Linked DNA regions of Methyloferula stellata AR4. The protein of the gene in region 2 binds, or shares a complex with, the protein of the main gene of each other region. Links are inferred from orthologs where the notes say so. Each region holds a gene or a part of one and is shown on either strand. Other genes may lie near its edges. The genes, in order: ccmB and ccmE.

What was found.
Region 1: the proteins of ccmE (region 2) and ccmB are in contact, whole or in part, in a solved structure (PDB 8CE8), measured with the Escherichia coli proteins. The link is inferred for Methyloferula stellata AR4 from one-to-one orthologs.

The regions. Positions count from the first base shown.
Region 1 is NZ_ARWA01000001.1:1,164,459-1,180,103, forward strand. What follows is about bases 8,277-11,214. They hold ccmB (heme exporter protein CcmB), read left to right. Parts: upstream 8,277-9,369; coding sequence 9,370-10,059; downstream 10,060-11,214. Other genes in these bases: acnA (aconitate hydratase AcnA), read right to left, coding at 8,277-8,615; ccmA (heme ABC exporter ATP-binding protein CcmA), read left to right, coding at 8,756-9,373; A3OQ_RS0105735 (heme ABC transporter permease), read left to right, coding at 10,100-10,867; ccmD (heme exporter protein CcmD), read left to right, coding at 10,864-11,019; A3OQ_RS0105745 (DsbE family thiol:disulfide interchange protein), read left to right, coding at 11,016-11,214. Also shown: A3OQ_RS0105695 (efflux RND transporter permease subunit), read left to right, coding at 1-2,926; A3OQ_RS0105700 (TetR/AcrR family transcriptional regulator), read left to right, coding at 2,933-3,526; A3OQ_RS24295 (hypothetical protein), read right to left, coding at 3,819-4,289; A3OQ_RS24300 (hypothetical protein), read left to right, coding at 4,777-5,670; more of acnA, read right to left, coding at 5,883-8,276; more of A3OQ_RS0105745, read left to right, coding at 11,215-11,639; A3OQ_RS0105750 (hydantoinase/oxoprolinase family protein), read right to left, coding at 11,633-12,673; A3OQ_RS0105755 (HisA/HisF-related TIM barrel protein), read left to right, coding at 12,890-13,585; fae (formaldehyde-activating enzyme), read right to left, coding at 13,642-14,151; A3OQ_RS0105765 (triphosphoribosyl-dephospho-CoA synthase), read right to left, coding at 14,383-15,243; A3OQ_RS0105770 (RimK family alpha-L-glutamate ligase), read right to left, coding at 15,240-15,645. UniProt on the Escherichia coli protein: Required for the export of heme to the periplasm for the biogenesis of c-type cytochromes.
Region 2 is NZ_ARWA01000001.1:3,327,480-3,343,184, reverse strand. Bases 3,864-6,861 are described here. They hold ccmE (cytochrome c maturation protein CcmE), read left to right. Parts: upstream 3,864-5,114; coding sequence 5,115-5,609; downstream 5,610-6,861. Other genes in these bases: A3OQ_RS0116435 (heme lyase CcmF/NrfE family subunit), read left to right, coding at 5,620-6,861; ccmI (c-type cytochrome biogenesis protein CcmI), read left to right, coding at 4,012-5,106; A3OQ_RS0116450 (sensor histidine kinase), read left to right, coding at 3,864-3,895. In the rest of the region: A3OQ_RS0116470 (hypothetical protein), read right to left, coding at 1-28; A3OQ_RS0116465 (S1 family peptidase), read right to left, coding at 176-985; A3OQ_RS0116460 (PepSY domain-containing protein), read left to right, coding at 1,444-1,764; A3OQ_RS0116455 (response regulator transcription factor), read left to right, coding at 1,786-2,502; more of A3OQ_RS0116450, read left to right, coding at 2,504-3,863; more of A3OQ_RS0116435, read left to right, coding at 6,862-7,605; A3OQ_RS0116430 (cytochrome c-type biogenesis protein), read left to right, coding at 7,608-8,069; A3OQ_RS0116425 (Do family serine endopeptidase), read left to right, coding at 8,207-9,748; A3OQ_RS0116420 (response regulator transcription factor), read left to right, coding at 9,842-10,525; A3OQ_RS0116415 (sensor histidine kinase), read left to right, coding at 10,509-11,972; A3OQ_RS0116410 (bifunctional [glutamine synthetase] adenylyltransferase/[glutamine synthetase]-adenylyl-L-tyrosine phosphorylase), read left to right, coding at 11,969-14,935; A3OQ_RS0116405 (hypothetical protein), read left to right, coding at 15,111-15,705. UniProt on the Escherichia coli protein: Heme chaperone required for the biogenesis of c-type cytochromes. Transiently binds heme delivered by CcmC and transfers the heme to apo-cytochromes in a process facilitated by CcmF and CcmH.

The DNA.
Region 1 (15,645 bases), 2.2 Mb from region 2 along the record:
CGAGAAGAAGGCGCAGGAGCTGCCCTTTTTCGACAGGGTGCAGACCTATTCGAAACCGTCTTTCACCGCGATGCAGGTCTTTTTCAAGGACACGACGCCGCCGGCACAGATCCCCTATCTCTTCTATCTGTTGCGCAAGAAGCTGGCCGATGCGCAAGGCTCGCTTCCGCAAGGCCTCATCGGCCCGAGCGTCAACGACGAATATGGCGACGTCGATTCCGTCCTCTATACGATATCCGGCAAGGGCACCGATTATGCGCAATTGAAGAAGATCGCGGAGAATATGCGCCAGCGGCTTCTCAAAGTGCCGGATGTCGTGAAGGTGAATATGTATGGCGTCCAGGACCAGAAAATCTTCGTGGATTTCAGTCAGGCCAAGCTCGCCAATCTCAATTTGCAGCCGCAATCGATCTTCGACTCGCTTGCGAAGCAGAATGCGGTCAATGCGTCGGGTGTCGTCGAGACGCAATCCGCCCGCGTGCCTATGCGCATCACCGGCGCCCTCGTCGGCGCGGCGGCCGTGGCCGAGACGCCCGTTGAAGCCAATGGGCGTGTTTTCCGGCTCGGCGACATAGCGAATGTAACGGACGGGTTTGAAGATCCGCCAAGCTTTCTCTTGCGGCAAAGGGGTGAACCTTCGCTTGCGCTCGGCGTCGTCATGGCCAAAGGCGGCAATCTCATCACGCTGGGCGATGCGCTGAAAAGCGCGATGGCGGAGATCACCGCGCAGCTCCCGGTCGGCATCGATATCGAGCAGATCGCCGATCAGCCGAAGGTGGTCCAGACCGCTATCGGCGAATTCACCCGCTCCTTCACCGAGGCCCTTGTCATCGTCCTCGTCGTAAGCTTCCTCTCGCTTGGCTGGCGGACCGGCATCGTGGTCGCGGTTTCCGTGCCTCTCGTGCTCGCCATCGTCTTCATCATCATGAGCGCGATGGGGCTCGATCTGCATCGCATCACACTCGGGGCGTTGATTATCGCGCTCGGGCTGCTCGTCGACGACGCGATCATCGCCGTCGAAATGATGGTCGTCAAAATGGAGCAGGGCGTCGATCGCCTGAAGGCTGCGACTTTCGCCTGGGACTCGACCGCTTTCCCCATGCTGACCGGCACGCTTGTGACGGCGGCGGGCTTCCTCCCCGTCGGCTTCGCGGCCTCCTCGACCGGGGAATATGCCGGCGGCATTTTCTGGGTCGTGATGATCGCGCTTCTCGCTTCCTGGATCGTCGCGGTCGTCTTCACGCCTTATCTCGGCGTGAAGCTTCTTCCCGATTTCGCAAAGCACGGGCATCGCGATCCGGACGCCATCTATGACACGCGGATGTATCGCGGGCTGCGCTCATTGGTGCGCTGGTGCATCAAACAACGCATGATCGTCGTCGCGGCGACTGGCGGGATTTTCGCGCTCGCGGTCGTGGGCTTTGGCCATGTCCAGCAGCAGTTTTTCCCTTTGTCGGAACGGCCCGAGCTCTTCCTGCAATTACGTCTGCCGGAAGGCACGGCGATTGGCACAACCCTCGGCATCACGAAAGAGGCCGAAAAGCTCATAGCCGACGATCCCGATATCGAAACTTACACGGCCTATGTCGGTCAGGGCTCGCCACGTTTCTGGCTGGGGCTGAACCCGCAGCTTCCCGATGAATCTTATGCGGAGATCGTCATCGTCGCCCGCGATATAGAGGCGCGTGAACGTCTCAAGACGAAACTCGAAGCCGCAGCGGCTGCGGGCGCGCTCAATGCGGCACGCGTGCGCGTCGATCGTTTCAACTTCGGGCCGCCTGTCGGTTTCCCGGTGCAGTTTCGCGTCATCGGCCCAGATCCGAACACCGTCCGCGGTGTTGCCTATCAAGTGCGCGACGTCATGCGCGCCAATCCGAAGGTGGTCGAGCCGCAGCTCGATTGGAACGAACAAGAACCATCGGTGCGCCTGGTGCTCGATCAGGATCGTGCGCGCGCGCTTGGTCTCAATCCGCAAGACGTCGCCAACACGCTTCAGATGCTGTTATCGGGCGTCACCGTGACCACGGTCCGCGAGGGCATCGAGAAGGTCGATGTGGTGGCGCGGGCGATCAAGTCGGAACGTGCCGATCTCGGCCATATAGGCGATCTCGCGATCACCTCACGCAATGGTGTTCCGGTTCCGCTCGCGCAGGTGGCGAAGATCGTCTACGGCCACGAGGAGCCGATTCTCTGGCGCCGCAGCCGCGATATGGCGATTACCGTGCGCTCCGATGTCGTCGACGGCGTCCAAGCGCCCGATGTTACAAATGAAATCTGGCCGGCCCTGGTGAAGATCCGCGCCGAGCTTGCGCCCGGCTATAGAATCGAGATCGGCGGCGCTATAGAGGAGTCCGCCAAGGCCAATGCGTCGCTCTTCGCTGTCTTTCCCTATATGCTCGTTGCCATGCTGACGATTCTAATGCTGCAATTGCAAAGCTTTCCGCGCTTGGCCCTGGTGTTTCTCACGGCACCTTTGGGGCTGATCGGCGCATCGCTCGGGCTCAATCTCGCGCATCGGCCCTTCGGTTTCGTGGCGCTGCTCGGTCTCATCGCGCTCGCCGGCATGATCATGCGCAATACGGTGATTTTGGTCGATCAGATCGAGGACGACGTGAAGCGCGGACTGCCGCGCGGCGAGGCGATCGTCGAGGCGACGGTCAGACGCGCGCGGCCCGTCGTGCTGACGGCATTGGCGGCCATCCTCGCCATGATTCCTCTGTCGCATTCGGCCTTCTGGGGTCCCATGGCGACGGTGATCATGGGCGGGCTCTTCGTCGCGACATTCCTGACGCTGCTCTTCCTGCCGGCGCTCTATTCGTTGTGGTTTCGCAAGAGCCTCGGTTCTCAGCCGGCAGCGCAGGACACCGAACCCTCACATCGAACCGGCGAGGCCATTCCCGGCCTCCCGGCCCTTTCCATGAAATAAGGTCCCATGAACGTCGCCGCCGAAGCCAAAGAGAAAGATACGCGCCAGCGCATCGTCGAGACAGCCGAACGCCTTTTCCGGCAGCTCGGCTTTCAAAAGACGACCGTCGCCGATATTGCGCGCGAGCTTGGCATGTCGTCGGCCAATGTCTATCGCTTCTTCGGCGCCAAATCCGAGATCAACGAAGCGGTCTGCCGGCTCTTGATGGGCGAGGTCGAGCAGGCCGCCGAAGAGATCGCGGCCGAAAAGACCAGTGCGTCCGACCGGTTGCGCAAGCTTGTCCACACCGTCAACCAGATGAGCGGGGAACGCTATATCGGCGATCGCAAGCTGCATGAAATGGTCGCCGTCGCATTGAGCGACAATTGGCCGATCATTGTCGGCCATATAGAACATATGGGCGCGATCTACGGCAAGATCATCGCTGACGGCGTCGCAAAGGGCGAGTTCGAACCCTGCGATATCGAGACGGCGGCCAAACTCGTCCATACCGCGACAATCCGCTACTGCCATCCGCGCCTGATGGTCGAATGCGCGGATGTGCCTTCGCCGAGCCTTGATGAGATGGTCGATTTTTGCCTGAGAGCTCTGGCCAAATAATACTCCTCCGGACGTCATGGCCGGGCTTGACCCGGCCATCCAAGCGCTGAAGGCGGTATTAAAGCTTCGCGCCGAACCCGCGCAGTTCAAAGACCGCTATTCATCTCTTGGCGGCAAGCATGGCGAGCGGATCGCTCTGGTCAATGACGAGCCTTTGGCTCGCCGCCTTCGGCGGTCGCGAAGCGATCATTGACAAAAGCGCATCCGTCTCGCCGAAAATCTCCGCCATCGGATGAATGGCGAAATCCGATATGCCGCCACCGGACGCGCAGGCATAGCAGCGACGCTCTGCCTATTGGACGAATGCGCTTGCTTCCAGCGTCCAGATCCATTGCCGCGGCGGCGCCTTGCAATCGCCGATCGGTTTGTTGTCGGAACAGGCGCCACGTACCGGCTCGGACTCAAGACTGTAGAAAAACCGTTCTGCGTCTTTCGCAAATCCCTTGACGGTGCTGTACGGCCCGTCAGCATCCTGCTCCGGCAAGTGCTTCCAACCCGCGAGGCTGTTCTCGATCTTGTCCTGAGCGGCGACGAAACCGATCGTCAAGCCACGCGCCTTGCCGGATAGGAGGCAGGCGCTCCCATGCAGCCCATCGGGAAGTTTCGGTGCAGCGACCTTCGTCTTAAGCGGCAGGCCGATGGCGGCGCTGACAGCCTTGGCAAGTGCCGCGCATTCGTCCTGCGCAATGGGCTTGACCTCGGCGTCCGCTGCGAAGGCCGGGATCGATGCCAGACAAATAAGAAGAACCAGGGCTTTTGACATGCGACGCCCCTTCACGTGCCTCCGGAAAATGCCGCGACCCGCTGACCTGAATTTAGCGCGGCGCACCGGTCTGCCCAGCTTTTCCGGCAGTAAGGTGAACAGCGGTCTATCCGAATTGCTTAAGATGAACGCCGGCGGCTGACAACGCGGCGCTGTTTCACCATTGATCGCGGTGTTCAAAGACCGCCATTCATCTTTTGGCAGTGAGCATGGCGAGCGGATCGCTTTGGTCAATGACGACCCATCGTAGATGGGTCGCCGCCGAAGGCGGTCTGAGATCATTGACAAAAGCGCATCCGCCTCGCTGAAACTGCCCGCCATCGGATGAATGGCGAAAACTGACGTGTGGTTAGCGGGCAACTTCACAGGTTGAACCAGGGCGTTAGCTCGAATAACTCCCGGTGCCTACTAAGCCCATGGTCGGTCACGCCTTGAAGCGACATTCAGTATACTATCGGCAAAGACGAGAGGCAGGATAGCCCATTTCATGACGGACGAACCAGAGCAACGGTTTGAATCGGACATCTCATTTCGCTGCCCAAGTTGCGGTGAGCGGATTAGAACCTCGATCGAGGTGCCAGAGCCAGATTGGAGTAATGCTGAAAGTTCCTCTGATCTTGTATCCAATGATGTAAGTGAAATAAGCTGCACCGAATGCGGAGCAAGTTTTGAAGCAGATGTTTTTTACTCAGGATCTTCCTGCGAAGTAACTTTTCGTGATTACCCGAATGTTTTGGTGGCGGCTGATATACCATTCTTTACGCCAGATCCGGACTACTACGTAAGCTGGTTTGCAGAACCCGCGCCTCCAGAACCTTACCTAAATTTTTTGAATGCATTCTTCGATATTGGCAATGTCTTACATAAACATGGAAATTTGGAAAGCGGCGGCGCCCTTATCAATCGAATGGTTTTCGCCCAATACCTTTCGGCCTTCGAAGCCTATCTTGCGGATACATTGGTCCAAAGAGTCACAAAGGATATCAAACTTGTGCGAGAAATTCTGACATATGACCGAAATCTAAAAGACCAAAAATTCTCGCTTAAGGAAATTTTAGAAGATCACGACATCGTCATGAAAGCAGTTAGAAAATATCTTCGAGAGACCGTTGTATATCACCGCATTGAGTTAGTTTCCGCGCTATACAAGATGGCTTTCGGAGTTAAATTGCTGGATGGGAAAGCTTCTGCCGACAAACTTGCGTTAGCGATAAGATATCGTCACGATTGTGTACACAGAAACGGTGTCGATATTGATGGCAATTCGCTTACTGTTTTTACGGTGAATTATATCGCCGAGCTGTCGAAGTTGCTGCGTGCTATTGTTGATGATATCGAAAACCAGCTTGATCCAACCGAGCGGACGGGGTTCCTATTTTAGGAAATTCTCGGATCGCAAGTAGTACTGTGCAGAGCCGATCAAAAGATGAATTAAGCAACAATCGCCACGCGGCGATCTCGTCCGTGCACGAGGCCTCGGTAGGTGCCAATCCCTCCCTCGTTCGGAGAGGGTGGCCGCGTTAGCGGCCGGGTGGGGTTACCCCATCCGGCATGCTTTGCATGACACCTTTCCCTTGCAGGGGAAGGATTCGCTCATGCCACCGCCAACTGCCGCAGCACGTAAGGCAGAATGCCGCCATTCTTGAAATATTCGAGTTCGTCCTCGGTCGCGATGCGGCAGAGCAGCGGCACGGTCTTCACGCCGCCGTCGGCATATTTGATTTCCGCCTCCATCATCTGACGTGGCTTCAGGCCCTCGCCAAGACCATGGATCGTGACGATCTCGTCGCCCTTGAGGCCGAGCGACGCCCAGGTCGTGCCGGCCTCGAAGGTGAGCGGCAGTACGCCCATGCCGACGAGGTTAGAACGGTGGATGCGCTCGAAGCTCTCGGCGATGACGGCGCGCACGCCCAGGAGCTTGGTACCTTTCGCGGCCCAGTCGCGCGACGAGCCATTGCCATATTCGGCACCGGCGAAGATGACGAGCGGCACCCCTTCCTCTTTGTATTTCATGGCCGCATCGTAGATCGGCATTTCGGTGCCGTCCGGCCAATGTTTGGTCATCCCGCCTTCCGGCACCGTGCCGTCCGGCTTTTTCTCGCGGATGAAATTCTTGATGCGGATATTCGCGAAAGTGCCGCGCATCATGATCTCATGATTGCCGCGCCGCGTGCCATATTGGTTGAAGTCCTTGGCCGAGACCTGCCGCTCTTCGAGGAAGGTTCCGGCGGGTGAGCCGGCCTTGATCGAGCCTGCGGGCGAAATATGGTCGGTGGTGATTTTGTCGCCGAAGAGCGCGAGAATGCGAGCCCCTTCGATCTCTTTGACGGGGTCCGGCGTCATCGTCATGCCGTCGAAATAGGGCGGGTTCTGCACATAGGTCGAGCCCATGTCCCACTTATAGGTTTCGCCCGATGGCGCCTTCACCTTGCGCCAATGCGCATCGCCCTCGAAGACATCGGCATAGCGTGACTTGAAGACCTTGCGCGTCACGAAATCCTCGATGAAGGCATCGATCTCCTCGCCCGAGGGCCAGATCTCCTTGAGATAGATGGGCTCGCCCTTCTTATTATGGCCGATCGGCTCCTCGTCGAGATTGCGCGTCACCGTGCCGGCAATGGCATGCGCAACGACCAGCGGCGGGGAGGCCAGATAATTCGCCTGCACGTCGGGGCTGACGCGGCCTTCGAAATTGCGGTTGCCCGAGAGCACAGCCGCGGCGACGATGCCGTTCTCGTTGATGGTCTTCGAAATCTCAGGCGGCAAAGGTCCGGAATTGCCGATGCAGGTCGTGCAGCCGAAACCGACAAGATTGAAGCCGAGCTTGTCCAAATCCTTCTGCAGGCCGGAGGCCGTCAAATATTCGGCGACCACCTGGCTGCCCGGCGCGAGCGAGGTTTTGACCCAAGGCTTCGTCGTGAGGCCTTTCGCCAAAGCATTCCGCGCGAGAAGGCCCGCGCCGATCAGCACATTCGGGTTCGACGTATTGGTGCAAGACGTGATCGCTGCGATCACCACATCGCCATGGCCGAGATCGAAATTCTTGTCGTCGACGGGATAGCGCGTCTCGGCATCGGCGCTCTTCTTGTAATCGGATTCGAGCGCGGCCTTGAAGCCTTCGGCGACACCGCCGAGTGCGACGCGGCCTTCGGGACGCTTCGGACCCGCCATGGACGGCATGACCTCGGCGAGATCGAGATCGAGCGTCTCGGTGAAGACGGGATCGGGCGAGATCTTGGTGCGATAGAGCCCTTGCGCCTTGGCATAGGCCTCGACCAGCGCGATGCGCGGATTGGAGCGCGCGGTCATGGTGAGATAGGAGATCGTCTCGCCATCGACCGGGAAGAAGCCGCAGGTCGCGCCATATTCCGGCGCCATATTGGCGATGGTCGCGCGATCGGCGAGCGAGAGCGCATTCAGGCCCGGCCCGTAGAATTCGACGAATTTGCCGACGACGCCCTTCTTGCGCAGCATTTGCGTGACGGTGAGCACAAGATCCGTCGCGGTCACGCCGGGGTTGAGCGCGCCGGTCAATTTGAAGCCGATGACCTCCGGCAAAAGCATGGAGAGCGGCTGGCCGAGCATGCAGGCTTCGGCCTCGATGCCGCCAACGCCCCAGCCGAGCACGGAGAGCCCGTTCACCATGGTCGTGTGCGAATCGGTGCCGACGAGCGAATCGGGATAGGCGACCTCGATCGTTTCCTTCTTACCGCCCTTGCCTGTGACTTTTTCCTTCTTCGTCCAGACGGTCTGCGCGAGATATTCAAGATTGACCTGATGGCAGATGCCGGTCCCGGGCGGCACGACACGGAAATTATTGAACGAGTCCTGCCCCCATTTCAGGAAGCGGTAGCGCTCGCCATTGCGCTGATATTCGAGATCGACATTGGTCTTGAAGGCTTTGTTGGTGCCGAAAGCATCGACGATCACGGAATGATCGATGACGAGATCGACCGGCACGAGCGGATTGATCTTTTGCGGATCGCCGCCGAGCTTGGTCATCGCATCGCGCATGGCGGCCAGATCGACGACGGCCGGAACGCCGGTGAAATCCTGCATCAGGACCCGCGTCGGACGGAAGGCGATTTCGCGCTCGTCCTTGCCCTTGTTCTGCAGCCATTGTGCGACGGAGAGAATATCCTCCTTTGTCACCGAGCGGCCGTCCTCGAACCGCAGCAGGTTTTCGAGCAGGATCTTCATCGAAAAGGGCAGGTTCGCAATGCCTGGGAGACCGTTCTTTTCCGCCGTCTTGAGCGAGTAATAATGATAGGTCTTGTCGCCCACATTGAGCTTTTTCAGGCATTTGAAACTGTCGAGCGACGCCATGGAATCCACTTCCGAAACCGAGCTGAAAAGATGTCCGGCTTATAGATAATTTCTAAATCGCGAGCTACAGGTCGAAAGGCGAAGTTTTTTTGACCCCGCCCCAAGTGTTTTTGAGGGTCAAGAGTTTCTGAGGGTTTTGCATGCGCCTTGCGGCGACGGATCTGACGCTCGAACGCGGCGCCCGCCTGATTTTCTCCCATTTGAGCTTTTCTCTCGAGAGCGGCGAAGCCCTGGCTGTCACCGGGGCCAATGGAGCGGGAAAATCCTCGCTTTTGCGCGCTTTGGCGGGGCTTTTGAGCCCGGTGTCCGGCACAATCGAGCTTTCGCCGCGATCCGACATGCCGCGCGCCGAGGCCAGCCATTATCTCGGCCATGCGGACGCCCTGAAAGGCGTGCTGACGCTCAGAGAAAACCTGGTCTTCTGGTCGGCCATGCTCGCAACAGTGCCGGGCACAATGGCGGTGGAGGCGGTTTTGGCGCGCTTTGGCCTTAAAGCCGTCGCCGACCTGCCCGCAGCCTATCTTTCGGCTGGCCAAAGGCGCCGCGGGGCGCTGGCAAGACTGTTGCTCGCGCCGCGGCCGATCTGGCTGCTCGACGAACCGCTGACCGCGCTCGATCTGGCATCCCAGAACCTGCTGCGCGAGGTCATGCAGGACCATTTGGCGGGCGGCGGTCTCATCATAGCTGCCACCCATGCGACGCTTGGCCTAGCCGCGCGGGAGCTTAATATGGACGGCAAGATGGATGGCGAGCCATGAGTGCCACGCAGCGCGGCTCTTCGCCGCTCAAGGCGCTTTTCGCGCGCGAATGGCGGATCGGCCGGAGAGTCGGCGGCACCGGCAGCATGGGTGTCGTGTTTTTTCTGATCCTCGTCTCGATCATTCCCTTCGCGGTCGGGCCCGATCTCGTCCTGCTCGCCCGCATCGGCCCGGCGCTTTTATGGATCGCGGCTCTGCTCGCGACGCTGCTTGGCCTAGATCGGCTGTTCCAGGGCGATGACGACGATGGCTCGCTCGACCTTCTCTTGATGAGCGAGATACCGCTCGAGGCCATCGTTCTCGTCAAATGCCTCGTGCATTGGCTTTTGACCGGCGTGCCGCTTGTCGTGGCGACGCCGGTCTTTGCCGTGATGCTCGGCCTCGAACCGCAAGCGATTTTCGGTGTCACGATCTCGCTTTTGGCCGGGACGCCGGCGTTGACTTTGATCGGCGCGATCGGGGCGGCTTTGACCGTCGGATTCGGCCGCGGCGGGCTTTTGCTCGCGATCTTGATTTTGCCGCTTTGCGTGCCTGTTTTGATCTTCGGCGTCTCGGCGGCGCAGGCGGCTTCCGGCGGCACCGTGCCTTTCATGACGCCCTTCGCGATCCTCCTGGCGCTGAGCCTCGGGGCCTTGGCGGCGGCGCCCTTCGCAGCCGCTCTGGCGCTGCGGCAGGCCCGGATTTAGCCACCGGCTTTAATTTGCCTTTCACATGTGAGGCTCCTAGATGATGGCCATGCTGAACCTCGCCAATCCGAGCAATTTTCTGCGCCTCGCCTCCTGGCTCGTGCCGGTTTTCGCCGGTATCACGCTATTTTTGTTCGGCATCGGCCTCTATCTTTCCTTCCTCGCCCCGCCGGACTATCAGCAAGGCGAGACCGTCAAGATCATGTATCTGCATGTGCCGGCGGCTTGGCTTTCCATGTTCATCTATGCGGTCATGTGTTCGGCAGCGCTCGGCACGCTCGTCTGGCGCCATCCGCTCGCCGATGCCGCGCAAAAGGCGGCAGCCCCGCTTGGCGCCGGATTCACCTTCATTTGCCTCGCGACCGGCTCGCTCTGGGGCAAGCCCATGTGGGGCACATGGTGGGTCTGGGATGCGCGGCTGACCTCGGTGCTGGTTTTATTTCTGATCTATCTCGGCCTTGTTGCGCTCTGGCAGGCGATCGAAGATCCTGGCCGTGCCGCGCGCGCGGCCGCCGTGCTGACGCTTGTCGGCGCGGTCAATATTCCGATCATCAAATTCTCGGTCGATTGGTGGAACACATTGCATCAGTCGGCCTCCGTCTTCCGGCTCGGCGGTCCGACGATCGCGCCAAGCCTGCTCTGGCCTTTGATCGTGATGGCCCTTGCCTTCACCTTTCTATTTTTGACTTTGCATATGATGGCGATCCGCAACGAGATCTATCGCCGCCGCCTGCGGCGTCTGTCGATCCTCGCGGCCCATGCCGGCGACAGGGATCTCTCGGGTGCCGCGATGGAGCCGGCCCGATGAGCGATCCGCATCTTGGCTTCATCGTCGCCGCTTATGGTCTGGGCTTTGTCGTGATCGCCGGAATGGTGGCCGCGATCCTTTACGATCAAAAGATTTTGAAGCGGGCACTGGCCAAATTGCCGGGACGCGGCGAAGGCGGACCCGAGGAATGACAGCGCAGGACGCAGATCCCGCCGTCGCAGAAACGCCGAAGCCGCAACGGCGCCTCTGGCTCATCTTTCTGCCGCTTCTGGTTTTTCTGGCGTTGGCCGGGCTCTTCCTACTGCGCCTCTATGGCGGAGACGCATCGCGCTTGCCCTCTGCGCTGATCGGCAAGGAAGTGCCGGCTTTTAATCTGCCAGCCGTTGCGGGACTTGAAAATAGAGCGGGCCTCACCGACGCGGATCTGCGTCAAGGTCATGTCACTTTGGTGAATGTCTTTGCCTCATGGTGCGTGCCTTGCCATCAAGAACATGAGCTTTTGATGCAGCTCTCGAATGATCCGGCATTGGCCGATCTCGGCGTGAAGATCGTCGGCATCGCCTATAAGGACGAACCCGAAAACATCAGGCGTTTTCTCGGCCAGGCTGGCGATCCCTACAGCCGGATCGGCGCCGACCGTTCGGGACGCACCGCGATCGATTGGGGCGTCTATGGCGTGCCGGAAAGCTTTGTCGTCAAAGGCGACGGCAAGATCGCGTATAAATTCATCGGGCCGATGAGCGCTGACGCCATACGCAGCGTGCTTCTGCCGGAAATCGCCAAGGCGGCTGCACCGGCTTCCGCTCAGTGAGCCGCGAGGCTTGCGACAAGAAAAGCAATTGCCGAAGCCGGCGCGCAATCGCAGGCCTTGGCGCGCACTTCGGGCAAGGCCTCTATCAGATCGGAAAAATCGATGAAGCGCCGATTGAGCCGTTCGGCTAGGCGCTTCACGACGAAGCGCCCGGCACCGGCTCCGACGACGGGCGCTTCCGCGCTGATCTCGCCACGCGACAGGATGAGATGCGCGGCATCGGTCAGATCGCGCAATTGCACTTCGGCGAAATAGCGCGCGAGCTGCTGCCATGTCGCGAGATCGGCTTCGGGCCCATCATAGCCCAGCATGCGGGCGAGCCGGGCCATCGAGGCCTCGACCGTCTTTTCGCGCCCATCGGCGGTCTCCATGACATCGGCATCTTCCGGCAGTTCGCCCAGCAGGCGATAGACATCGCAAGTCGCTGCGAACCATTCGTTCATCAAAGGCACCCAGCGCCCGCCGAAGGGCACCAGCTTGAGGCCGGAGGACATCAAATAGCTGCGTACGACTCCGGCATAGACGAGTTCGCCATTGGCGAGGCGCGAAGCATCCGAATAGCCCGCCGTTTTGACTTTGCCGCCGATGACCGGAATAAGATCGGTGGTCGTCGAGCCCATATCCACGAAAAGCGCATTTTGATGGTGGAGCCCGGCGAAAGACGCGCTCGCATGCCAATTGGCGGAAGCGATTTTTGTGGCATGGGCGGCAACCGCCTGCGGTTCGACGAAGCCTTCGGGGCCGGCATAGAAGAGCACCCGCGCGGGCGCCAATTCCTGCGCCGCGAGCGCTGCGACACCATTGACGCCTTCTTCCCGCGAGGCAAAGGCGTCGCAAAGTTCGGCGGTCATGGTCGCGGCATTGAGATCGGCCGATCCGACAAGCGGCTTTGCCTCGGCAAAGGACCGATGCAATTCGTCGAGCCCAAGCCAGAGCGGGCAGGCAACTTGCACGGCCTTGACGATGCGGCCGTCTTCCCAGCGCGAGGCTTTCAAATGCGCGCCGCCTATATCCCAACCGATGATGCTTTGCATATGTGTCTCTTGCGTGCGAACCAGATGGGCTCTTGATGCTGAAGTCTTTTCCTTGTCCTTCGAGACGCGCTCCCAAAGGAGCGCTCCTCAGGATGAGGGAAAAGATGCAATCTTCCCAAAACCCTCACCCTGAGGAGCGCGCAAAGCGCGCGTCTCGAAGGGCGAGGGCGGCAGAAACGTCCTTCAGCAGCCTTGCTTATGATGCAGAGGTTTTCGGTGGAAGTCATTCCCGTCATCGATCTCAAGGGCAAGCAGGTGGTGCGCGCCAAAATGGGGGAGCGGCAGTTTTACGCGCCGCTCGTAACACCGCTCGCCGCGACCAGCGCGCCGCGCGACGTGATCCAGGGCTTTTTGTCGGAGCATCCATTCGAGACGATCTATGCCGCGGATCTCGATGCGATCGAAGGACAAGCTTCGCATGAGGTTACTCTTGCCGAATTACAGGCGCTCTTTCCTCATCTGACTTTTTGGGTCGATGCCGGCGTCAGAACTCTATCCGAAGCGCAGATATGGCTCGCGCAAAATAAGGCTCATCTCGTGATCGGAAGCGAATCATTCGAGGACGCAGCCGCGTTCGAAATGCTTCGCGACGATCCGCGCATCATCCTTTCGCTCGATTTTCGTGGCGAGACATTTCTCGGGCCGCGCGCGCTTCTCGACGACGAGAGGCTTTGGCCGCAGCGCCTGATCGTCATGACTCTCTCGCGTGTCGGCAGTGATGCGGGGCCGGATATCGAACGGCTTCAATCCGTCCTCAAAAGAGCAGGGTCACGCAAAATTTATGCGGCTGGCGGTCTGCGCGGCAAAGGCGATCTCGGGCTTTTGCAGGCGGCCGGAGCCGCGGGCGTTCTTGTCGCATCCGCTTTGCATGATGGGCGGCTTGGCAGCGCAGATTTGGTGCAGGCAACTTAAAATGAAAAGGGGAGCCCGAAAGCTCCCCTGACATTGACCAACCTGCGGACCGAATCTTAGTTCGGGGCGAAGGGGTGCTTGGCCGTGTCGCGCTGCGCGACGACTTCGGTCGCCTTCGGCTCGCCCTTGACGGCGCGGGCGATGGCTTCCTTGGTGGCGCGATAGTTGAAGTCCTGGATCTTCTGATCGTCGGCTGCTTCCCAATGGATGAACACGCCGACGCAGATGAAGATATCATCAGCTTCGGCGACCGGAATGATGCCTTCTGCGACGCTGTCCGCGACAGCCTTGCCGACGGCATGCTGAGCCGGTCCGAACATCTGAACGGCCTGCTTGGCGCCCTTGATGGTGACCTTGTTGAACAGGATCGTGTTCGGCTTGCAGAGCAGGTTCGGGGCGACGACGGCGAGGAGCGTCGTGAAGCCGTCCTTGTTGTTGACCAGCGCGTTGGCGAACGCCGATTCGGCCGCGCTGCCGCGCGGTCCCATGATGAGATCGATGTGAGCGATTTCATTGCCGTCGCCGACAAGCGACTCGCCGACCAAAAGCTTATTAATCACGGCCATTTACAAACTCCTCAGAAAGGGGACTTTTCGATGAGCTGCCGAAGCATTCGACAGACATAAATTCATAGAACGCAATTGAACCCCTGCGTCCAAACACGCTCTATCAGCTTTTTTAATCGCATTTTCAACCGCGAAGCCGGGGAGGCCCGCCTGATAATGCTCTATCCTTGCTGTCAGCGCCCTTGCTTGGGCCGGTTGGCCAGATAGCCACGGATCGCTCCGCGGCGCCACTCAACCATTTATGCGAGGCCGGAGCAAGATGCTGGATAGCCGATCGGCGAAGAGAGTGCCAACGGTCAGATCGGCGCTCGTGCCAGGGTTGCGACCATGTGCCTTGAGGCGCGTGTCGAAAGCCATGAGATCGTCGAAAGACTCCTCAGGCTTCGGCCGTGCTTCGAATCGCGCAAAGGCGTCAAAGGCTTCCATTCGAACGGCCTCAGCGGCCTCCAGGCCGAATTTGCGGGTGATATGCGTATCGGGAAATTTCGCCAGGAAAGCGAGATAGGTTGTAACGGTAGTCCAGGGCGCGCTCCATCCACGGTCTCTGGCGCTTTTGAGGGCAGCAAGCCCTGTCATGAAAACATCTTCAAAATTCGACGCATATTGGTAAGCGATGCGGTCGCGCGGAGCGGCCTCGGCCATAGCCTCGCGCAAAGTCACGGTTGCCGGCTGATGGACATCATGCCGCGCGGTCTCGCCAAGGCCGCCCGGCGAAGCACGGGCGATTGCTTGAAACGTGTCTTCGGCATCGGCGCGGCTAAGCCTGCCTAAAATTTCAGCCAAGCCGCCATGCAGATCAGGTATGCCACGCTCCGCCGCCGCCGCGAGAGGCGCGCATAAAAGCAGAATGCCGAGATTTGTATTCATTCCAACGGTGGCGAAACTCGCTTCCACCGCGCCGCGGATACGCTGGCCGACGGTATGACCCCGCCGCGTCAGCGATGGCGCCGCTGCCGCGGCGCTCGCCAGAAAATGCTCCGCCGTCATGCCGTGGCCTTCGGCGAAGACATGAACATTGCCGGGTTTCAAGGCCAGGATTTCATCGCGGCAGGAGGCGATAAAAGCCTCGGCGATGTCGGCCTCAAGGCTCATCGCGCGGTTCTGGCGAGATCGAGATCGAGCCGTGTCAGAAGATCGCCCGCGAGCCGGTCGGCGATCGAAAATCCGGTGATGCTTTGCAAGCCGCGCCAGCCGGGCATGCTGTTGACTTCGAGAACGGTCAGACGTCCGTCGCGCTCGCATAAAAGATCGACGCCGGCGAAATCGGCGCCGATGGCTTTTGCCGAGCGCAGCGACAAATCGCGCATTTCATCGGTGATTTCGATCGGCTCGGGTTTGGCGCCGAGTTTCACATTGGTGATCCAATGCCGTGCGTGGCGGCTCATGGCCGCGATGATCTCGCCGCGCGAGACGAGAACGCGGGTATCGCGAAATCCGTCCTGTTCGACACCGACGAATCGCTGCAGATAATAGACGCCTTCGACCGCTTCGATC
Region 2 (15,705 bases):
CCGAGAGAATGTTGCGCTGGTTGATCATGACGACCTCCTGTGAGTGGGGCTTGATCCCCGGTGTGACCACACTGTCTCACGGTGTCGGGCAGGCATCTGTGATGGCGATCACAAAGCCTCGGCGGCATTCATTCTTCGTTAGACTATCGCCGGACTGAGCAGGACGCGGGGGCCTTCATCGCGCGTGCGTCCAGCCTGCCAATACGCTCTCGATCCAGGCCCTTTGCGGTGCGATGAGAGCACCTTGCGTGAGGGCGCCGCATTTTTGCGCGCCCTTGCCTTCGGCCCAATCGGCGACGGCAACGACGATCGGTTGATCCAAAGCCAGAATGGGACCGCCGGAATCCCCTGTGCAAGCGCCGGTGCCCCGGCCTTCGAGATCATGCGTCCAGAGCAGGATCGACGAGAGCGGCAAGCGTGCGGAAATACGCCCGACCCGCAGCGCGCCGGAACTCGCGCCGGCACCTTCCCGCGTGACTCCGAACCCGGCTATGCGAAAATCCTGGCCTGCTTTGATGGCGCCCAACTCTGCGAGACCCATGGGTTTGAAGCGCGCGGGCAGGGGCTCGGCGAGACGGATCATGGCCATGTCGATCGAGACCTGGCGCGCCTGCACCGCATCGGCGCGGTAGCCTGGATGTTTCACGATCGCCGCGACATCGACGAGCACGGGCTGGCCTTGTGCGTCGCGAAAATGCACGCGGGTATTTGACGGCTCCGCGAGGCAATGAGCGGCGGTCAGCACGATGTCTTGCGCCAGCACGCTCGCGCTGCAAAAGCCGGCGGTCTTGCCGCTGCGGCTCAGCACCATCACGACATAGGGCGAAAGCTCGGGCGCGGGCTCGCTGACCCCGACGATTGCCGATGCCGGAGCGGCTGGCGCGAGAAGAACGAGAGCTGCGGTCAGAGCGCGCCGCCGCCCATTGCTCTCAGGGGCGCCTGGCCCCAAATTCAGCCGAATCACTTCACGGAAAGTTGATCGCACGAGGCGCGCCCACCGCGAAAGCCGCGAGCTAACAGCTAAGTTTAAGCTATTTCCGGCGGTCATGCCTGTTTTCCACTTCCAAAAAATCCTCATTCGCCGGACGACGGCTCTCGCGATCCGGGCCTGCGAGCTGGCCGCTACCCGCCGCCCTGCAACGCGTCGAGGACAGGCCCGGCTTTTTCCAGGGATGGATGTGTTTTGGCCATAACGCATCGGTCCACCGCGGCGCATCGGCTTGGCATGACAATGCCACGTCAAACCGATGGTAGAAGCGGGCTTCCCGATGAGAAGTCGTGGAAATAACGTGATATGGCTGGAGCGATCCCGAGTCGATTGCCCGTAAGATATTATAATTCGGCAATGATACTCTCGATGGTCCGTGCGAGGGGTTTCTTGGCTGGCATCATCGGCTACATTCGTTCACCGCGCATTCATTGCTCAAGAGACAGTTTCGGTCGATGAAAGTTCTCGCACTCGCGCTTGTGGCCTGGACTCTTTCCTGCGCCCTCGCCGCATGCGCCGATCAAGAACGGCAGCGCGTTTGTTTTTCGGCACAAGAGACGCGCGAAAAGATTCGTGAGCACAAGCTCAGCGAACCGTTTCGTGTGCTGAAGTCCACGGCAAGCCAGATGCAGGCGGAGGCCATCGGCGTCAAACTTTGCCGCTGGAAGGAAGAACTCGTCTATGAAATCAGCCTTCTGCGTCGCGATGGACATATTCTCCACGTCTTCGTGAATGCCGCGGATGGCCACACCATCGGCTCTCGAAATGTACCTTGAAATCGATCGGAGGCTCTGTTCGTGAGACTTCTCGTTGTCGAAGATGACAAGGACCTAAACCGGCAGATCGCCGCTGCGCTCGAACAGGCCGGCTACGTCATCGATCGCGCCTATGACGGCGAAGAAGGCTGGTTTCTCGGCGATACGGAGCCTTATGACGCCGTCGTGCTCGATATAGGCCTGCCAAAACGCGACGGCATTTCGATCATCGGCGAATGGCGCAAGGCCGGACGTCTGATGCCGATTCTGATGCTGACGGCGCGCGACCGCTGGAGCGACAAGGTCCAAGGCTTCGATGCCGGCGCCGACGATTATGTGGTGAAACCTTTTCATATGGAGGAGGTGCTCGCGCGATTGCGCGCGCTTTTGCGCCGCGCCGCGGGCCATGCGTCGAGCGAATTCACCTGCGGTCCTGTTGTGCTCGATACGCGCGCGGGCCGCGTTTCCGTCGATGGCAATCCGATCAAACTCACGTCACACGAATACAGGCTTCTGGCTTATCTGATGCATCACGCCGGGCGCGTCGTCTCGCGGGGCGAGATCGTCGAACATCTATACGATCAGGATTTCGATCGCGATTCGAATACGATCGAGGTTTTCGTCGGACGCTTGCGCAAGAAACTCGGCGTCGATGTCATTCAGACCATCCGCGGCCTTGGCTATCTTCTGGCCGTGCCAGGCGAAGCGGCTGGGGGCACGAAATCCACAAAGAGCGATCCCTCAGCTTCGAGCCGTTGATGTGAGCGAAACCCAAAAATCGCGTGGCGGTTCGATTGCACTGCGCCTCTTCGTTTCGGCGGCGTTTTTAAGTTTTTCGATTCTTCTCGTCGCCGGTCTGGCGCTGTCCGCCATCTATCGAAATACCGCGGAAGCGGGTTTCGACGAGCGTCTCGGCGTCTATTTGCGGGCGCTTGTCGCCGATATTGCGACGCCCGTCGACGAGGGTCGCGCGGAGCCCGGTCAATTGGGCGATCCGCAATTCGAATTGGCGCTGTCAGGCTGGTATTGGCAGATCACGAGGCTCGACGATCCGAACCGGGAGATCAAAAGCTCCAGATCGCTTTTCGCGGCGAAGCTGCCGCGCCTCGCCGACCAAGGCATTCCGGTCGGACAAAGCGGAACGCGGCGCGGCTATGTGAAAGGCCCGGACGATCGCCGGTTGCGCATGGTCGAACGGATCATAGACGCGGGCGATCAAGGCACTTTTCTCGTCCAGGTCGCGGCGACGACGGAAGATCTCGACGCCCAGATTGCGCGCTTCCAGTTCGATCTTTTCGTCACCTTCACCTTGCTCGGTCTGGTGCTTGTCGCCTCATCGGCTTTGCAGCTTCGTTTCGGTTTGCGGCCTTTGCGGCAATTGCAGGAAGGCGTCGCCGCGATCCGCCGCGGCGAGGCCGAAAAGATCCAGGGTTCGTTTCCTCAGGATCTCGCGCCGCTCGCGAGCGAAATCAATCTCCTGATCGCCGCCAATCGCGAAGTCGTCGAACGTTCGCGCACCCAGGTCGGCAATCTCGCGCATGGCTTGAAGACGCCGCTGAGCGTCATCATCAACGAGGCCGGCGTCGACGACAGCAGCTTCGCCGGCAAGGTGCGCGAACAGGCGATTTTGATGCGCGATCAGATCACCTATTACCTCAACCGGGCGCAACTCGCCGTGCGCGTGGCGATGAGCGGCGATTCGACAGAAGTGGCGCCCGTCGTCGAAGCTTTGGTGCGGACCTTCGAGAAGATCTACCGCGAACGCGACCTTGTCTTCGTCACGCGCATCGCGCCGGGCGTGCGGTTTTTCGGCGAACGTCAGGATCTGGAAGAAATGATCGGCAATCTGGTCGATAATGCCGGTAAATGGGCCGACCACGAAGTTGTGATCGAGGCCTCGCCTGAGCCTGCCGGCAAAGCCACCGAAGGATCGTTCTTTCGCATGTTGATCGACGATGACGGGTCAGGTTTGACGCCGGATCAGCGCGAGGCTGTGTTGCGCCGGGGCCTGCGCCTCGATGAAACCAAGCCCGGCTCGGGCCTGGGTCTGTCCATCGTCGTCGACCTCGTCGGCCTTTACGGCGGGGCGTTGAAGCTCGGTGTTAACCCCTCGGGAGGGCTGCGGGCAGAGCTTCGCTTGCCCGCCGCGTAAAAATGCGGCACGAAGCCCCGCGATCTGTTCGCTTGAAAAGCGCGGCTTTATCTTCGATCTATAGGCCTTGACCCGGGATCGCCTACGACGGCGCCGTGGGCGTCTCAGGAACATTCATGCTCTGGATTATTTTCGCGGTTTTGACGGGCATCGCCATTTTCAGCGTGCTTTGGCCCTTGGCCCGCGCGCCGAAGCGTCAGAGCGATGTCGAACGCGATATTGCTTTCTATGAGGAGCGGCTCGGCGAGATCGATCGGGAGGTCGAGCGCGCCTTGATCGCGCCCGAAGATGCGAAAGCCGTCAAAGCGGAGGCCGCGCGCCGGCTTCTGGTCTCGGCCGATCAAGACAAGGCACCGGCGCAGGCTTCACAAACGCGGATTCGCCTTGCAACCGCGCTGGGTCTGATCCTGGTTCCGGCCGTGGCACTCGGTCTTTATGCCCGCGTCGGGCATCCGGACTGGCCCGATCTGCCCTTGCAGGCGAGGCTCAACTCGGACCCCGCACGGATGGATCTGGCGACGGCGATCGCCAAGGTCGAAGCCCATCTCGCGCAAAATCCGTCGGAGGGGCGCGGATACGAAGTCCTGGCGCCCGCCTATTTGCGGATGGGCCGCGTCGACGATGCCGTGCGGGCCGCCTCGACCGCTCTGCGGCTTCTTGGCGATTCGCCCGAACGGCTCTCGCTTTACGGTGAAACGCTCGTCGCCGCGGCGCAGGGCGTCGTGACGAAGGAAGCGCAAGAGGCCTTCACGAAAGCGGTCGCGAATGGCGCCTTGGCGCCGAAGGCATCGCTTTATCTGGGCCTTGCCGCCGAGCAGGATGGCGATACTCAACGTGCGCTCGCCATATGGCGAAAACTCCTGGCGGACGTGCCCAACGCGCCCTGGACCGAAAGCCTGCGTCAGAAAATCGCCGCGCTTTCGGGTGAAGCCGGACCGCAATCGACGCCGGAGGGCGCGGCCATCGCCGCCATGCCGGAGGGCGATCGCGATGCCGTGATCCGTAGCATGGTCGATAGGCTCGCCGCGCGCCTTGCCCAAAACGGCCAGGATCTCGAAGGTTGGCTTCGCCTTGTTCGTGCCTATAAAGTCCTAAATGAAGCGGATAAGGCGCGCACGGCCCTGGGCGAGGCGCGCCGCAATCTTGGCAATGACCCGGCCGCGACCGCCCGCATCGACGCGCTGGCGCATGAACTCGGCCTCGAAGGATAGATTTCAGCATGACTCGCAAAACGCGGCGGCTCGCCTTGATCGGATCGGCACTTTGCGTGCTGAGCGTCGCCGTCGGACTCGTGCTTTTCGCGTTTAGCGGCAGCATCGTTTTTTACTACGATCCCGCGATGGTGGCGGAGAAGGCCCCGCCGCCCGGCACGCGCCTGCGCATCGGCGGTCTCGTCAAACAGGGTTCATTTGTGCGTGAAGGGGGTCAATCGATCCGCTTCGACATCACCGACACGAAACATGACGTATTGGTCACCTATACGGGGCTTCTGCCGGATCTCTTCCGCGAAGGGCAGGGCGTCGTGGCCGAAGGCGTCATCGGACCTGACGGATTGTTGAAGGCCGATAGCATCCTCGCCAAGCATGACGAGCGCTATGTGCCGCGCGAAGTGGCCGATGCTTTGAAGAAGCAAGGCCTTTGGAAAGAGGGCGAGCCTTTGCCCGAGACACGCGCAGATACGTCCGCCAATCCGGCATCGAGCGTGAAACAATAGAGCGAGAGCAATGATCGTCGAAACCGGACATTACGCCCTCGTTCTTGCCTTGGCGCTGGCGCTCGTCAATGCGATTGTTCCGATCTGGGGCGCGCGCCGCCATGATCCGCAATTGATGGCGGTTGCGCCGTCCGTCGCGGTGATGAGCTTCGTTCTCATCGCCTATGCCTTTTTCGCACTGACCTATGCGCATGTGGTCTCGGACTTCTCGGTTTTGAACGTCGTCGAGAATTCGCATTCGGCTAAGCCGCTCATCTATAAAATCTCCGGCGTCTGGGGCAATCACGAAGGCTCGATGCTGCTTTGGGTCTTGATCCTCGCAATCTTCGGCGCGGCGGTCGCGGGTTTCTCGCGCAATATGCCGGACGACTTGCGCGCCAATGTGCTTGCCGTGCAGTCCTGGATCGGCGCGGCCTTCCTGCTCTTCATCCTGCTGACCTCCAATCCTTTCGCGCGCCTCGCGCAGGCGCCGGCCGAGGGCCAGGATCTCAATCCGCTGCTGCAGGATCCGGGTCTGGCGATCCATCCGCCGCTGCTCTACCTCGGCTATGTCGGCCTCTCGATTACCTTCTCCTTCGCCGCCGCTGCCCTGATCTCGGGCCGCATCGACGCCGCTTGGGCGCGCTATGTGCGGCCTTGGACCCTGATCGCCTGGATCTTCCTCACGCTCGGCATAGCGATGGGCTCCTACTGGGCCTATTACACCCTGGGCTGGGGCGGGTTCTGGTTCTGGGACCCGGTCGAAAATGCCTCGCTGATGCCGTGGCTCGCGGCGACCGCGCTTTTGCATTGCGCCGCCGTCATGGAAAAGCGCGAGGCCTTGCGCGTCTGGACGATCTTTCTCGCGATCCTTGCCTTTTCCCTGTCGCTCATCGGCACATTCCTGGTGCGCTCCGGCGTTTTGACCTCGGTCCATGCCTTCGCCAGCGATCCGCAGCGCGGCGTCTTCATCCTGGTCATTCTGATGGGCTTTATCGGCGGTTCGCTCGCGCTCTTTGCCTTTCGTGCAGGTGAGCTAAAACAGGGTGGAATCTTCGCGCCGGTCTCGCGCGAGGGCGCGCTGGTCTTGAATAATCTGCTTTTGACGGCGGCCTGCGCCACAGTCTTCGTCGGCACGCTTTATCCGCTCGCGCTCGAAGCGCTGACCGGTGAAAAAATCTCGGTCGGCGCACCTTTCTTCAACGCGACTTTTATCCCGCTCTTCCTGCCCTTGTTCCTCGCGATGCCGATCGGGCAAATGCTCGCCTGGAAGCGCGGCGATCTTTTGGGCGCCGCGCAAAGACTGACGGTCGCCGCTGCTTGCGGTGTCGTGGCGGCGCTCGTTTTCGCAGCCTGGCATGGCGCGCCTTGGGTGTCTTATTGCCTCGCGGGTCTCGCGGTCTATGTGATCACCGGCTCTTTCACCGATCTCACGGGCCGGGTTTTCGCCGATGGCCTCTCTGTGTCGGGCGCGTGGCGCCGCGCGACGGGTCTGCCGCGCTCCGCGTGGGGCACGGCTTTCGCGCATGCGGGTCTTGCCGTTACGCTCTTGGGGCTCGCCGCGACGGGATGGGGCGTCGATCGTGTGCTCACGGTGCGGGCCGGCGAGACGATCGCTCTTGGGCCTTATGAAGTAAGCGTGCTTGGTCTGGTGCCGGAGCAAGGGCCGAATTACTCGGCGCTGACCGCGCCTTCGATCATCCGCAAGGGCGGCGTGGCCATCGCCAAGATCGCACCGGCGAGCCGGTTCTACCCGAGCCGGCGGATGAGCCGGGCAGAAGCTGGTATCGCGACTTTGGGCTTCGGCCAGGTTTACATGAGCATTGGCGGCGCTTCACCCGATGGTGCGATCGACGCGCGGCTCTATTGGAAGCCGCTCGTCAGCCTGATCTGGCTCGGCGCCTTGATTATGGGCTTCGGCGGCATGCTGTCTTTGTCCGACCGGCGCTTGCGGATCGGCGTCGCGCGCCGCGCGCGCGTCGCGCCCGTGCCCCCGGGCGTCCAGCCGGCGGAGTGACGATGCGCAAGCGATTCCTCTTTGCTGGTCTGGCAATCGTTGCGATGCAGCCGCTGCCCGCCTTCGCCGTGCGGCCCGACGAGATGCTCAAGGACCCTGCGCTCGAAGCCCGCGCGCGGGCGCTTTCGAGCGAATTGCGCTGCATGGTCTGCCAAAACGAATCGATCGACGAATCGGATGCGCCGCTCGCGCATGATCTGCGGGTGCTCGTGCGCGAGCATTTGCAGGCGGGAGAAAGCGAGGCGGCGATTCGCCAATATCTCGTCGCGCGCTACGGGGATTTTATTCTGCTCAAGCCCCCGTTCAAGGCTGAAACTTTTCTTTTATGGCTGACGCCGCTCTTGGTTCTCGTCTTGGGCGGCGCTGGAATCGCGCTGGTCTCAAGGCGCCGCTCGCAGGCGGTAGCGCCACTGGAGCTCAATGCTGAAGAACAAGCTAGGCTCGCCGATTTGTTGAAAAAATGACTTAATTCAAGCCTTTTGTTGTCTCCTGGCTTACGAAATTTTCATTCCGCCGAAATAGCGACGTAAGCCGACCGCGCCCATGTTAGCGTTGAAAGGGCGTCCTCCCCCGCCTTCCTTTCATTTGGAGATGCATATCTATGACGAGCTCGAAGTCCCCCCGACCTGATGAGCAGAGCGAAGGTTTTTCAAAGATTCGCAAACATGTCCCAAGCCGTGTCGTTCTGTTGAGCGCGGTGGCGGGTGTGGCTTTGACCGGCGCACTGGCGAATAGCTTTATCTTTCCTTATCCTTCTAGTGCGCTTGCCGAGACCGTGACGCCTGCGGCTCAGGGTGCGTCTTTCGCAGATGTCGTCGATCGCGTGCGCGGCGCCGTCGTCTCGGTCAAGGTAAAAGTCACCGAAGACGCCGAGAGCGACGATAGCAAGCCGAATATTCCGCAGCTTTCGCCCGACGATCCGATGGAGAAGTTCTTCAAGCGGTTTGGTCAGCAGGGCGCGCCGGGCCTCCCGCATAAGCCGCATATCCAGCAGGCGCAGGGCTCCGGCTTCATCATTTCTCCCGACGGTTATGTCGTGACGAATAATCACGTCGTCGAGCATGGCAGCGATGTCACGCTTGTGATGGACGACGGCAAGACCACGCTTCCTGCGACAGTTGTCGGCACCGACAAGAAGACCGATCTCGCACTTTTGAAGATCAAGGAAGGCGGCAATTATCCCTTCGTCGATTTCGCATCGGCAGCGCCGCGCGTCGGCGATTGGGTGATCGCGGTCGGCAATCCGTTCGGGCTTGGCGGCACGGTCACGGCCGGTATCGTGTCGGCCCGCGGCCGTGACATCGGCGCTGGACCCTATGACGACTTCCTGCAGATCGATGCGCCGGTCAATCGCGGCAATTCGGGCGGCCCGACCTTCAATGCGGCAGGCCAAGTCGTAGGCGTCAATACGGCGATCTTCTCGCCGTCGGGTGGCAGCGTCGGCATTGGCTTCGCCATTCCGGCCGATACGGTGAAGAGCGTCATTGCCCAGTTGAAAGACAAGGGCACCGTCGCACGCGGCTGGATCGGCGTGCAGATCCAGCCTGTCACGGCTGAGATCGCCGACAGCCTCGGACTGAAATCCCCGAAGGGCGCACTTGTCGCCGAGGCGCAGGCGGATTCGCCCGCGCAAGAGGCCGGCATCAAGTCGGGCGACGTCATCCTCGGCGTCGACGGCGAGAAGGTCGAAGGTCCGCGCGAACTGGCCCGCAAGATCGCGGGACTTGGACCCAATGCCAAGGCGGATCTGACCGTCTGGCACGGCGGCTCCGAGAAGACCGTCTCGGTGAAGCTCGGCAGTCTGCCGCCCGATAAGGAGGCCAAAGCCGACGCCGACATGCAGTCCGAGAAGAGCTCGCTGGCAAGCCTCGGCCTGTCGCTTGCTCCCGCCGCCGCGGTTCCGGGCGCCGGAAAGGAAGGCGTCGTGGTCGCCGAAATCGATCCTGACGGCGTCGCGGCGCAGAAGGGTCTTAAGGTCGGCGATGTCATCGTCGAGGCGGGCGGTCATGCCGTCAGCAAGCCGTCCGACATCACCGCGGTCATTGCCGACGCCAAGAAGGATGGCCACAAGGCCGTCCTGCTCCGGGTGAAGAGCCCCGAAGGCATGCGTTTCGTGGCGATCGGGACGAGCCCCGCCGGCTAGCCCAACCGGTTCGTTCACTATGCACGCCAAAACAGTGGGCCGGGGGATGATCTCCCGGCCTGCTTTTTTTGTGGAAATCGCTATATGACATCCATGCGCATTCTTATCGTTGAAGACGATCTCGAAGCCGCCAATTACCTGGTCAAGGCTTTCAGGGAAATGGGCCATGTCGCCGATCACGTCGCCGACGGGGTCGAGGGCTATGAGCGCGCGCGCGACGAGACCTATGACGTGCTCATCATCGACCGTATGCTGCCGAAGATGGACGGGCTCTCGCTGATCGGCGGGTTGCGGGCGCAAAAAATCACGACGCCGGTCCTGATCCTTTCGGCGCTCGGCCAAGTTGACGACCGGGTGAAGGGACTTCGGGCGGGCGGCGACGACTATCTGCCGAAGCCCTACGCCTTTTCCGAACTGCTGGCGCGGACGGAAGTCCTGGCGCGGCGCAATCAGCCGAGCACGACCGAAGACATGGTCTACCGGGTCGGCGGGCTTGAGCTTGACCGGCTTTCTCATAAATTGACGCGGGCCGGGAAGGAAATCTCCCTCCAGCCGCGCGAATTCCGCCTGCTCGAATATTTGATGAAACACGCCGGACAAGTCGTGACGCGGACAATGCTTTTGGAAAATGTCTGGGATTATCATTTCGATCCGCAGACCAATGTCATCGATGTTCATATTTCACGTTTGCGGTCGAAGATTGATAAAGGTTTCGATCCGCCGCTCCTGCAAACCATCCGCGGCGCGGGATACATGATCCGTGACGCCTCTCGGTAAGCTCTTTCGAACGACCGCCTTCAAGATATCGCTCGCCTATCTCGTCATATTCGCGATCGGCGCGGGGCTCGTGCTGAGCCGGGTCGGCTGGCACGTGAAAGAGCTGATCGACGAGCAGATCAAGCAGACGATCGACACCGACATCACCGGCCTTGCCGAGCAATATGCGCAGGGCGGCATCAGGCAGCTCACGACCGTCATCGAGCGCCGCGTCAAACAGCCGGGTGCCGGGCTTTATCTCGTCACGACCTATGCGGGCGAGCCGATCGCCGGCAATATTGCGAGCCTGCCCGCGGGGGTTCTCTCACAGGCCGGCACTGTCGAGACCAATTATCAGAGGCCGGGCGACGCCGGCGGCTTGCATCGCGCCTTCGCGCGCATCTTCATCCTGCCGGATGGCTTCAGGCTTCTTGTCGGTCATGATATTGAAGAAGAGGAGAGCCTGCGCCAGATTCTGTCGGGTGCGCTGCTCGCCTCGCTCTTCTGGCTGACGATCATCGGCACTTTGGGCGGTCTGCTTGTGGCGCGGCGCGTGCTGACCCGTGTCGATTCGATCAACGCGGGGGCCCGCCGCATCGTCGCAGGCGATCTCTCCGGCCGCCTGCCGGTGACGGGATCGGGCGATGAACTCGACCGGCTGGTTTTGAACCTCAACAGCATGCTCGATCGGATCGGCGAATTGATGGCCGGCTTGAAAGAAGTCTCCGACAATATCGCGCATGATCTGCGCACGCCCTTGACGCGCCTGCGCAACGGCGCCGAGCAGGCCTTGCGCTCTGCTTCGTCCGTGGACGAGAACCGGCTCGCGCTCGAAAAGGTCATCGAGGAATCGGACAATATGATCCGCATCTTCGACGCGCTTTTGATGATCGCCCGCGCCGAGGCGGGCGCCAGTCCCGAAGGGATGGTTTCTTTCGATGCCGCAGCGGTCGTGCATGATGTCGGCGAACTCTATGAGCCGGTCGCGGAAGATCGCGGTGTCACATTGGAGACCGAGGCGGAGCCGGGGCTTTTTATCGAAGGCAGCCGCGAACTGATCGGTCAGGCGCTCGCCAATCTGATCGACAATGCGCTGAAATATGGCACGCCCATCACGGCATCGCGGGACGGCAAATGCACCGTGCCGGAAATTTTCGTCACCGCGCGGCGCAATGACGGCATGATCGAAATCACCGTTGCCGATCGAGGCCCCGGCATTGCGCTTGCCGATCGCACCCGCGTGCTCGACCGTTTCGTGCGGCTTGAAAATTCGCGCTCGCGGCCCGGTTCGGGCCTCGGCCTTTCGCTCGCCGCGGCCGTCGCGCGGCTGCATGGCGGGACCTTGCGTGTCGAGGACAATGCGCCGGGTCTGAGGATCGTAATCGCATTGCCGGCGGTGGCGCATCCCGTGGCGCTTCCCGCGCCCGCGCCCGTGCCGGCCTTGGCTTCGCCCGGGACAGCGGCATGAGTGGCGCGCCGCAGGCGAGCCGGACCCAATCCTCATTGCCTTTGTCGCGGCGGATCTCGACCGCGCCGCAATTAACCGATGCCAAGGCCGCGGAACGCCGTCTCGCGGATTTTCTTGGGAAGCATGGGCATGAGGAGATCGCGCGTCTCGCGGCGGATAAAAATATTCGGGCGCTTCTGCAAGGCATAGCCGATCATTCAGTCTATCTTTGGCGGCTTGCGGCCACCGATCATCGGAGGCTCGCACGGCTTTTGAACGAGGCGCCCGAGGCCAGTCTGCGCGCCTGCCTCACAGGCCTGGAGTCGGCCTGCGCGAGCATCGACCGCGAGCAAGATCTCATGGCGCGGCTGCGTCTGGCCAAGCAGGAGATAGCGTTGCTTGTCGCGCTCGCCGATCTCGGCGGTGCTTGGGATCTCGTCGCGGTGATGGACGCGCTATCGGACGCCGCCGATCTTTTCGTGTCGCTCGCGCTGCGCTTCATGTTGCGTGGAATGTCGGCGAACGGAAAACTACATCTCACCGATCTCGCAGTGCCCGAGGCAGAATGCGGGCTTGTGGTCGTCGCGCTCGGCAAGCTCGGCGCGCGCGAACTCAATTATTCAAGCGACATCGATCTCATGGTCCTGTTCGATCCGGCCTCGGCTGCCGTGCCGGACGGAACCGACCCGGGGCCGCTGTTCGTCCGTCTCACGAAAAATCTCGTGCGGCTTTTGCAGGACCGCACGGGCGACGGCTATGTCGCGCGTGTCGATCTAAGGTTGAGGCCGGATCCCGGCTCGACCGCGATCGCCGTCGGCCTGCCTGCGGCTTTGTTCTATTATGAAATGTACGGCCAGAACTGGGAGCGCGCGGCGCTCATCAAGGCGCGGCCCATCGCCGGTGATCTCGCGCTTGGGCGAAGGTTTTTGCATGAATTGACGCCTTTCATCTGGCGCAAATATTTCGACTATGCGGCGATTGCCGACATTCATGCGATGAAGCGCCAGACCCATGCGGTGCGCGGCCATGCCGAAATCGCGGTCGCCGGCCATGACATCAAACTCGGCCGCGGCGGCATTCGCGAGATCGAGTTTTTCGTCCAGACGCAGCAATTGATCTTCGGCGGCAAAAGACCGGATCTGCGCGGTGCGCGCACGCTCGACATGCTGCAAAGGCTCTTCGAGGACGGCTGGATCACGCGCGAAGCGGCTGATGAGCTCAAAGCCGCCTATATCGCGTTGCGCGGCATCGAACATCGCTTGCAGATGATCGCCGACGAGCAGACGCATCGCTTGCCGCTTGAGAAGGACAAGCTCAAAAAGTTCGCGCGGTTTTGCGGATTTGCGCGCGTCGATCAGTTCAGCCGTGCCTTGACGCGGCATTTCCGCGACGTCGTCTTTCACTACGCGCTTCTCTTCGAACATGCGCCGGATCTCAGCGCCGAATTGGGAAGCCTCGTCTTCACCGGCGTCAGCGACGATCCGGAAACACTCGAAACCTTGGCGCGGCTTGGCTTCAAAAATCCGTCTCTCGCGGTCGAGACCGTGCGCGGCTGGCATTTCGGGCGCCGCGCCGCCGTGCAGACGGCACGGGCGCGCGAAGTGCTCACCGAACTCGTGCCGGACATGATCCAGGCCTTTGCGCAATCGGGTGCGCCCGATGCCGCGCTCGCCGCCTTCGATCAGGCCTTGGCCCATATGCCGGCCGCGATCGAACTTTTTTTGATCCTGAAATCCAATCCCAACCTGCAAGCTCTGTTCAGCGATATTCTGGGCTCGGCGCCTCGCCTCGCAGGCATTATCGAGCAGCGGCCGCATGTGCTCGATGCCGCGCTCGATACGCGGCGGCTCGACATCCCGCTCGACGAAAGATCTTTCGAAGACCGCGCCGCCTTCGCGCTGCGCAGCGCCGCACATATGGAGCAGTTTCTCGATACGGCGCGGGATTTCGCGCAGGAGGAAATGTTCCTCATCAGCCTGCGGCTTCTGGCCCAGCTGATCGATGCGCAGACGGCGGGACGCGCCTTTTCAGCGCTGGCGGCAGCGGTTGTCCAGGCTTCGCTCCGGCAGGTCGAGCATCAGATCGCGGCAGACCATGGGCATGTGCCGGGCGGACGCTGCGTGGTTGTTGCCTTGGGCAAGCTCGGCTCGCGCGAGATGACGGCGACCTCAGATCTCGACTTGATGCTGATTTACGATTTCGATGCGGAGCGTCCCGTCTCGGATGGCGTGCGGCCGTTGCACGCCGGGCAATATTATGCGCGCATCGTGCAGCGGCTCGTGTCGGCCTTGACGGTGCCGACGCGGCGCGGCCGGCTCTATGAAGTCGACATGCGCTTGCGTCCGTCAGGCGGCAAAGGTCCGGTCGCTGTGCAGATGAGCGGCTTTTCCACCTATCAAATGCATGAGGCCGAGACCTGGGAGCATATGGCATTGACGCGGGCCCGCGTCATTGCAGGCGACAAGGCTCTCGCCGCTGAGGTTCAGTCGGCGATCCGGGCCATTATCTGCTCGCCGCGCGGCGAGAGCCTGCGCCGCGACGTCCTGGCCATGCGCAATCTGATCGCACGCGAAAAGGTCGAAACCGGCCCCTGGAACCTCAAGCTGACGGCTGGCGGTCTGTTGGATATCGAATTTCTGGCGCAATATTTATTGCTGCGCCACGCTCATGATGAGCCCAATTTCTATGCGATTTCGACCGCCGAATTGATCGATCAGGCGGCAGGCTTCGGTTTCCTCACCTTCAAGACCGCGCGGGATTTGCTCCAGGCGCATAGCCTCTATACGAATGTGACCCAAATCCTGGGGGTGACTCTCGCAGGGGATACGCCGCCGCCAGCCGCGAGCCTGGCTGTCAAGCGGCGTTTGGCCGGTGCTGCCGATCTGCCGGATTTTGCCCATCTGGTGCGCGAACTCGAAGAGACGCGGGCCCAAACACGCCGCATCTTTACGCGGCTTCTGACAACGGATTGGGCACGACCTTAAGCCGCAAGCGTGCTTAATGTATCTGACACATTTGGCAAATTCCGGACGGTAATCGTCATTCCAGAAAAGACCGATGAGCCGCTATTCGAACCAGAAACGGGCCAAACGGGCCGCGACGACTGCCGCCACGCCTTCCAAAGCCGGCACTTCCAAAACCAGCGCGGGACCGGCTGCCATGACTGACGTCAAGACACGCAAAGAATGGATGAACAGGGCGGTCACGGGGCTTGATCCGGCGCTCTTCACCGAGCATCTGGTCGGCTGGCTTGAGGCGACCGCCTATTTGCGCAGCCGCTCCGAGGCCGCGGCGTCGAAAGACCCGATCGCTGAGCTCGGCGGGGCGATTCCGCTGTTTTCCGCCGCCGATCTGGAAAAGCCGCCAGTGCGCGCCGTGGCGGATGATGCGGTTTTCGCCTTTTGCATCATTGCCGCGCTCGCCGCCGATAAGGCCGCCGTCGAAAAGCTGGAAGCCTCTTTGTCGGCGCGCTTCGGCGAGGCATTTCCCGGCAGCGCGGCGCTTGGCTGCTGTCTTCGCGGATCCGAAACCGGCGATCCGCTCGATACCGCCGTCGGCGCCTTCATCAAGGATATGCTGGAAGCCAAAGCCTTCGATCCGCGAGACATCTGGAATGCCGGCCTGCGGCTTCTCGAAAAGGCGCGTCAATCGAATTTCGTCCAGGAGCTCATCGGCGTGCTGGCCAAATGGCACAGGGATCGCTGGACCCACATCATCACGCAGCAGCTTTTCAACGTGACACGGCCGAGGGCGA